3 regions of the Superficieibacter sp. HKU1 genome follow, and region 2 is predicted to be linked to each of the others. Evidence: predicted binding sites of a transcription regulator. Region 2 holds the regulator's gene; each other region holds the start of a gene.

Region 1 (2,273 bases), 660 kb from region 2:
CAGCTCCAGCTAACGCGCCGCGCCGGTAACGCGCGACCCGCCAGTCAGCACGTGCTCGACTTAAAAGGCCAGCAGCTTCAGGCAGGACTATCTCCGGCGCTTATCGCCCGTATGCGCCAGCATCTGCAGGCCGATAACCAGGTGATCCTGTTTCTCAATCGTCGGGGATTTGCCCCGGCGCTGCTGTGCCACGACTGCGGATGGATCGCCGAATGTCCGCGTTGCGATCATTACTACACTCTGCATCAGGCGCAGCATCATTTACGCTGCCACCATTGTGACAGCCAGCGGCCCATCCCGCGCCAGTGTCCTTCCTGCGGCTCGACGCATCTGGTGCCGGTAGGAATGGGCACTGAGCAGCTTGAACAGGCGCTGACACCGCTATTTGACGGCGTGCCTATTTCGCGTATCGATCGCGACACCACCAGCCGCAAAGGCGCGCTGGAGCAATATCTGGCCGAGGTGCATCGCGGCGGCGCACGCATTTTGATTGGCACGCAGATGCTGGCGAAAGGGCATCACTTCCCCGACGTCACGCTGGTGGCGCTGCTGGACGTCGATGGCGCGCTGTTCTCGGCGGATTTCCGCTCCGCAGAACGCTTCGCCCAGCTTTATACGCAAGTGTCAGGGCGCGCGGGACGTGCCGGGAAACAGGGTGAAGTGATCCTGCAAACCCACCATCCGGAGCATCCTTTATTACAGACGCTGCTGCATCAGGGTTATGACGCCTTTGCACAGCAGGCGCTGGCGGAACGTCAGACAATGCAATTGCCGCCGTGGACCAGTCACGTCCTGATCCGTGCAGAGGACCACAATAACCAGCAGGCTCCCGTTTTCCTGCAGCAGTTGCGCAATTTGTTACAGGCCAGTCCGCTGGCCGACGATAAGCTATGGATCCTTGGCCCAGTCCCGGCGCTCGCCCCTAAACGCGGCGGGCGCTATCGCTGGCAAATTCTGCTGCAACATCCGTCGCGCGTGCGCCTGCAACAGGTGGTCAGTGGGACACTGGCGTTGATCAACACGCTGCCAGAATCACGACGGGTAAAATGGGTGCTTGATGTCGATCCGATTGAGGGGTAATCCACAACGATGCGAGGCGGATCGAGAAATTTAATGTTCATCACACTTTTCATGAAATTTCTGTAACTCTTCAGATAACTATCTGATAAAAATGTGGGTGATGTCAGAGACAGAGGACGTCTCTGTGCCTGCGCGGCGTCTGCGAGGAGAGAAGAGGTGAAGACCAGGAAAGCGGTTGCTTCGGCGACGATGAAGGATGTGGCTCTAAAAGCAAAAGTGTCGACGGCGACAGTGTCGCGGGCGTTGATGAACCCGGAAAAAGTGTCTCAGTCTACCCGTAACCGGGTCGAGCAGGCGGCGATTGACGTGGGCTATTACCCTCAGGCGGTTGGCCGCAATACCCGGCGTAATGAGTCACGTACCCTGCTGGTCATTGTTCCGGATATTTGCGATCCGTTTTTTAGCGAGATCATCCGCGGTATTGAAATCACCGCCGCCGAACAGGGTTATCTGGTGCTGATTGGCGATTGCGCGCACCAGAACCAGCAGGAAAAAACCTTTATCGATCTGATTATCACTAAACAGATCGACGGCATGCTATTGCTCGGGTCAAAGCTGCCGTTCGACGCCAGTATTGAAGAGCAGCGCAATCTGCCGCCGATGGTGATGGCGAATGAATTCGCTCCTGAACTGGAACTGCCAACGGTACATATTGATAATCTGACCGCTGCCTTTGACGCCGTAAACTATCTTCACGATCTGGGTCATCAGCGCATCGGCTGCATTGCCGGGCCGGAAGAGATGCCGCTGTGCCATTATCGGTTACAGGGCTATGTTCAGGCGCTGCGCCGCAGCGGAATTACCGTTGACCCGCATTACATCGCTCGCGGCAATTTTACCTATGAAGCCGGAGCCAGGGCGCTGGAGCAGCTTCTGGCCCTGCCAAAACCGCCAACTGCCGTCTTCTGCCATAGTGATGTGATGGCGCTGGGTGCGCTATCCTGGGCCAAACGTCAGGGATTACGTGTTCCGCAGGATCTGTCGATTATCGGTTTTGATAATATCTCGCTGTCTGAGTTCTGCGATCCCCCGCTGACCACCGTTTCGCAGCCGCGTTTTGAGATTGGGCGGGAAGCCATGTTGCTTCTGCTCGATCAATTACACGGACAAAATGTCAGCAGTGGTTCGCGCTTACTGGATTGTGAACTGATTATACGTGGCAGTACGGGTAATATATTGTCTTAAAGTAAACC
Region 2 (2,273 bases):
CATATTGAAGCGCCCGGAATAGTGGTGATAAAGGATGTCATCCGCCATCACGCGCAGGCGAGCAGACACGGTCTGCGCATTCCAGCGGATCACCGCTTCCGCGTGGCTTTGCTCCACCAGCTTTTGCACCTCTTCCGGCTGGTGCAGGCTGACGGAGATATGCTCCTGTAAATCCAGCGCCATCTGGAACATCCAGCGCAGCCGCCGGTAGTTATGATGCTTTTTCTCCGACAACATATAGAGCTGCTGATAGCACTGGGTAATGAGATCCACCGTTTTTTGCTGACGCGCCAGCAATGGCGGCAGCGCTTTTTCCGGATCGGCGTGCTGGGTCAGCATGCTGTATTTAGTCTCGCAGTAGTCCGCCAGCTGTCGGTAAAGCAGGCTTAGCGATTCGCGCAGCGGCTGTTCGCGCCACAGCCAGAACCAGAACCAGTTAAACAGGCCATACCAGACCGTACCGGTCGCATACAGGAGCATTGGCTCCCACACCGGCACTGAACCCGCCAGGCTCAGGGTGAAGATAGCGGCAATTAACGAAGCGGGAAGCAGGCGTGCATGAAGAGGGCTGATCTCCGCCGTAACGCCGAGTATCAGCGCCAGCGCGGTCAGGACCAGCGGCAGCGGCGCACCCTGCGCCAGCAGAAGCTGAACGGCAAGGCTACTGCCAGCAAACAGCGAACCGCCAATAATCAGACGTTTAAAAAAACGCTTATGCGGTGTATCAAGACCGGCAATATTGCAGCAGGCGGGAACCAGGGAAAATAGCAGACCGTACTGGAGGTGGCCGATAATCAGACCTGTAGCCACGGGCAAACACAACACCAGCGTTTGACGTAGTGCGTAGTTCACTTCCGGGTGATAGATAAGCCTGCGCCACATAGAATTTATCGGCGCATTGCAGTGAATGCGCCGGGGTCGAGCTTAGCGAGTGCCGTAGACGACGATAGTTTTACCGTGCGCGGAGATCAGGCTCTGGTCTTCCAGCATTTTGAGGATGCGGCCCACCGTTTCACGAGAGCAACCGACGATCTGGCCGATCTCCTGACGGGTGATTTTGATCTGCATACCATCCGGGTGGGTCATGGCGTCCGGCTGTTTCGCCAGGTTAAGCAGCGTCTGCGCAATACGACCGGTGACGTCGAGGAAAGCAAGGTTGCCCACTTTTTCGGACGTCACCTGTAAACGGCGTGCCATCTGTGCGGAAAGGCGCATCAGGATATCCGGATTCACCTGGATCAGCTGACGGAATTTTTTGTAGGAGATTTCCGCGACTTCACAGGCGGTTTTTGCACGCACCCAGGCGCTACGTTCCTGGCCCTCTTCGAATAGGCCCAGTTCACCGATAAAATCGCCCTGGTTGAGATAAGAAAGGATCATCTCTTTCCCTTCCTCGTCTTTAATCAGCACTGCCACGGAGCCTTTGACGATGTAATACAGCGTCTCCGCTTTTTCACCCTGGTGAATCAGCGTGCTCTTTGAAGGGTACTTATGTATGTGGCAATGAGACAAGAACCATTCGAGAGTCGGGTCTGTTTGCGGTTTGCCAAGCACCATGCGCGGTTATCCTCTGTTATAAGCTATCTCCGGCGGCTAAACGACGTTGCCTCCGGGGTTGCAATCGTTTTCTTCCCGCTGACGGGAAGTTGACTGTCGGTATGCTCCGCAGTCGTTAATCTGATGTCCTTTGCATCTATGTATGCGCAAAGTCAATGTATCACTGTAGCATCCCGTCTGTTTTAGCATAGCTTTTGCCGCCTGTCTCCTGGTGTCTCGCTTCAGCATGACGCAGGTCGCCTTCCGTTGCGAGAATTGTTATGTGCGCGTAATCTGTGAAGAAAATGGCGACACTGGAGTGGATATTATGCAAGCGCGAGTGAAATGGGTTGAAGGGTTAACGTTTCTGGGTGAGTCGGCTTCCGGGCACCAGATTTTGATGGACGGTAACTCCGGTGATAAAGCGCCCAGCCCGATGGAAATGGTGCTGATGGCCGCGGGAGGATGCAGCGCAATCGACGTGGTGTCGATCCTGCAAAAAGGGCGTCAGGCGGTGACAAACTGTGAGGTTAAACTGACGTCTGAACGCCGTGAAGAGGCCCCTCGTTTATTTACCCATATCAATTTGCACTTTATGGTTACGGGGCAGGATCTGAAAGAGAGCGCCGTCGCCCGCGCGGTCGATCTTTCTGCGGAGAAATATTGCTCTGTGGCGTTGATGCTGGGTAAAGCGGTGAATATTACCCATTCGTATGAGGTAGTCGCAGGGTAGGGTT
Region 3 (2,273 bases), 530 kb from region 2:
GTGGCGGCATCCAGCGCGAACAGACGCTGATGCGCGGTGCACAGATAAAGCGTGTCGCCCACTTTAATCGGCGTCACTTCGTTGGTCACTTCTCCTGAATCATTCTCTTTTTTCAGATCGCCGGTGCGGAATACCCATGCTTCTTTCAGCTTGTGCACGTTATCGGCATTGATCTGTTTAAGCGGAGAGTAGCGCTGGCCTTCCTGATTGCGGCCATAAGCAGGCCAGTCCTGATCGGCTACCGGTGAGATCGGTTCAGCAGGCGTGGCGTCGGCGCTGAGGGTGCCGTTCACTTCCTGCGGATCGTTAAAGCCCGCCCAGGTCAGAATACCGCCGCTGATCAGCAGTGCCACCACCAGCGCCGCTACCGCGCCGCCGGAAGGGAAAATCAGCCGACGCCAGACAAACGGCAGGATCAGCCAGATGCCGAAGAAGACCAGAATGTCGCTACGCGGCGTCAGCGCCCAGAAGTCAAAGCCGACCTCCCAGACGCCCCATATCATTGAACCCAGCAGCAGCGCGGCATAGAGCCACAGTGCCGAGCGTTTGCTGCGCCACAACAGCCAGGTCACCCCCAGCATGATGATGCCCGCGATAGGGTAGTACCAGGAGCCGCCAATCGCGACCAGCCAGACCCCGCCGATTAACAGATACAGTCCGCAAAAAGCGGCGAACAGCGCTGTTAACGTCACCAGAACACGTGACGTATGTGGTTTTGTTTCTGCCATAAAAGGATACTCGTCAAATTAATTAATATTTTAATAGCAACTAATTATAGGATTTAACATATGTGATCGTCATCACAAAATGAGCTTTCTTACGCTATCCCCCGCTAAAATTGTTTTACTGATATACTGCGGGCTTACTAATCAATGTGGTCGCCAGAGGCGGCTGTGTTGAGTGATTTACCTGAAAATCATATGGTTAGTTAAATGAAACATACTGTTGAAGTGATGATCCCGGAAACGGAAATCAAAACCCGTATCGCTGAACTGGGCCGCCAGATTACCGAGCATTACAAAGATAGCGGCAGCGAAATGGTGCTGGTGGGGCTGCTGCGCGGTTCCTTTATGTTCATGGCCGATCTGTGCCGTGAAGTACAGGTGCCTCATGAAGTCGATTTTATGACCGCTTCCAGCTATGGCAGCGGGATGTCCACCACCCGCGACGTCAAAATCCTTAAGGATCTGGATGAGGATATTCGGGGTAAGGACGTGCTGATCGTTGAGGACATCATCGACTCCGGCAATACGCTGTCAAAAGTGCGCGAAATTTTAAGCCTGCGCGAGCCGAAGTCGCTGGCGATTTGTACGCTGCTGGACAAACCGTCACGCCGTGAGGTGGACGTCAACGTCGAGTACGTCGGTTTTTCGATTCCGGATGAATTCGTGGTGGGATACGGGATTGATTACGCTCAGCGTTATCGCCATTTGCCGTACGTGGGTAAAGTGGTGTTGCTGGACGAATAAGCCCGACGCGTGAAGGCCTGATGGCGCTGCGCTTATCAGGCCTGCGATCTGGCGGCGGCTGGTACAGATTCCAGGCCGGGCAAGCTTGCGCCGCCCGGCAGGAAGGGCTCGGTGCCAGAAGGACTATTCTTGATTCACGTATTTCAGACGCAAGTTGGAAACGCCCTGGCGGTAGTGCTGCTCCAGCGATTCGCGGTTAGTGGCGGTAACGTCAAGATCGCGCAGCAGGCCATCATTGATACTGTACGCCCAGCCGTGAATGGTCACATTCTGTCCGCGTTTCCACGCTGACTGCATAATGGTGGAATGCCCGAGGTTATAGACCTGCTCCATTACGTTCAATTGGTAGAGCGCGTCCAGGCGTTGTTCTTCGGGCATTTCTCCCAACAGCGAGCTATGTTTAAGCCAGATGTCGCGAATATGCAGCAGCCAGTTATTAATCAACCCCAGTTCAGGGTTTTCTACCGCAGCCTGGATACCGCCGCAACCGGAGTGGCCGCAGATGATAATATGTTCAACTTCCAGTACGTCAACGGCGTACTGAACTACGGAGAGACAGTTAAGGTCGGTGTGGATCACCAGGTTCGCCACGTTACGGTGGACAAACAGTTCGCCTGGCTCAAGCCCGGTCAGACGTTCAGCGGGAACGCGGCTATCGGAGCACCCAATCCACAGAAAGCGCGGCTTTTGCGCCTGCGCCAGCGTTTCGAAAAATCCGGGATCTTCTTCCACCAGCATTTTTGACCATAGTGCATTGTTACTGATGAGTGTATCTATGTCTTTCATGGAGGTTAACGACCTGTA

What was found. Region 2 encodes CRP, which controls carbon source genes, mostly activating them, when cyclic AMP is high. Its sites were predicted from a motif close to ATGTGANNNNNNTCACAT; they were not measured.
Region 1: the regulator CRP is predicted to act here: its motif matches at 1,109-1,126, upstream of cytR (DNA-binding transcriptional regulator CytR).
Region 3: the regulator CRP is predicted to act here: its motif matches at 789-806, upstream of hpt (hypoxanthine phosphoribosyltransferase).

Annotation. Positions count from the first base shown of each region.
Region 1 is NZ_CP119754.1:4,687,480-4,689,752, forward strand. Features, by position in the region: gene priA (primosomal protein N') at 1-1,080, shown strand, start outside; gene cytR (DNA-binding transcriptional regulator CytR) at 1,237-2,265, shown strand.
Region 2 is NZ_CP119754.1:474,934-477,206, forward strand. Features, by position in the region: gene P0H77_RS02215 (YccS/YhfK family putative transporter) at 1-882, opposite strand, end outside; gene crp (cAMP-activated global transcriptional regulator CRP) at 925-1,557, opposite strand; gene P0H77_RS02225 (OsmC family protein) at 1,865-2,269, shown strand.
Region 3 is NZ_CP119754.1:1,005,435-1,007,707, forward strand. Features, by position in the region: gene P0H77_RS04855 (glucose/quinate/shikimate family membrane-bound PQQ-dependent dehydrogenase) at 1-728, opposite strand, end outside; gene hpt (hypoxanthine phosphoribosyltransferase) at 933-1,469, shown strand; gene can (carbonate dehydratase) at 1,593-2,255, opposite strand.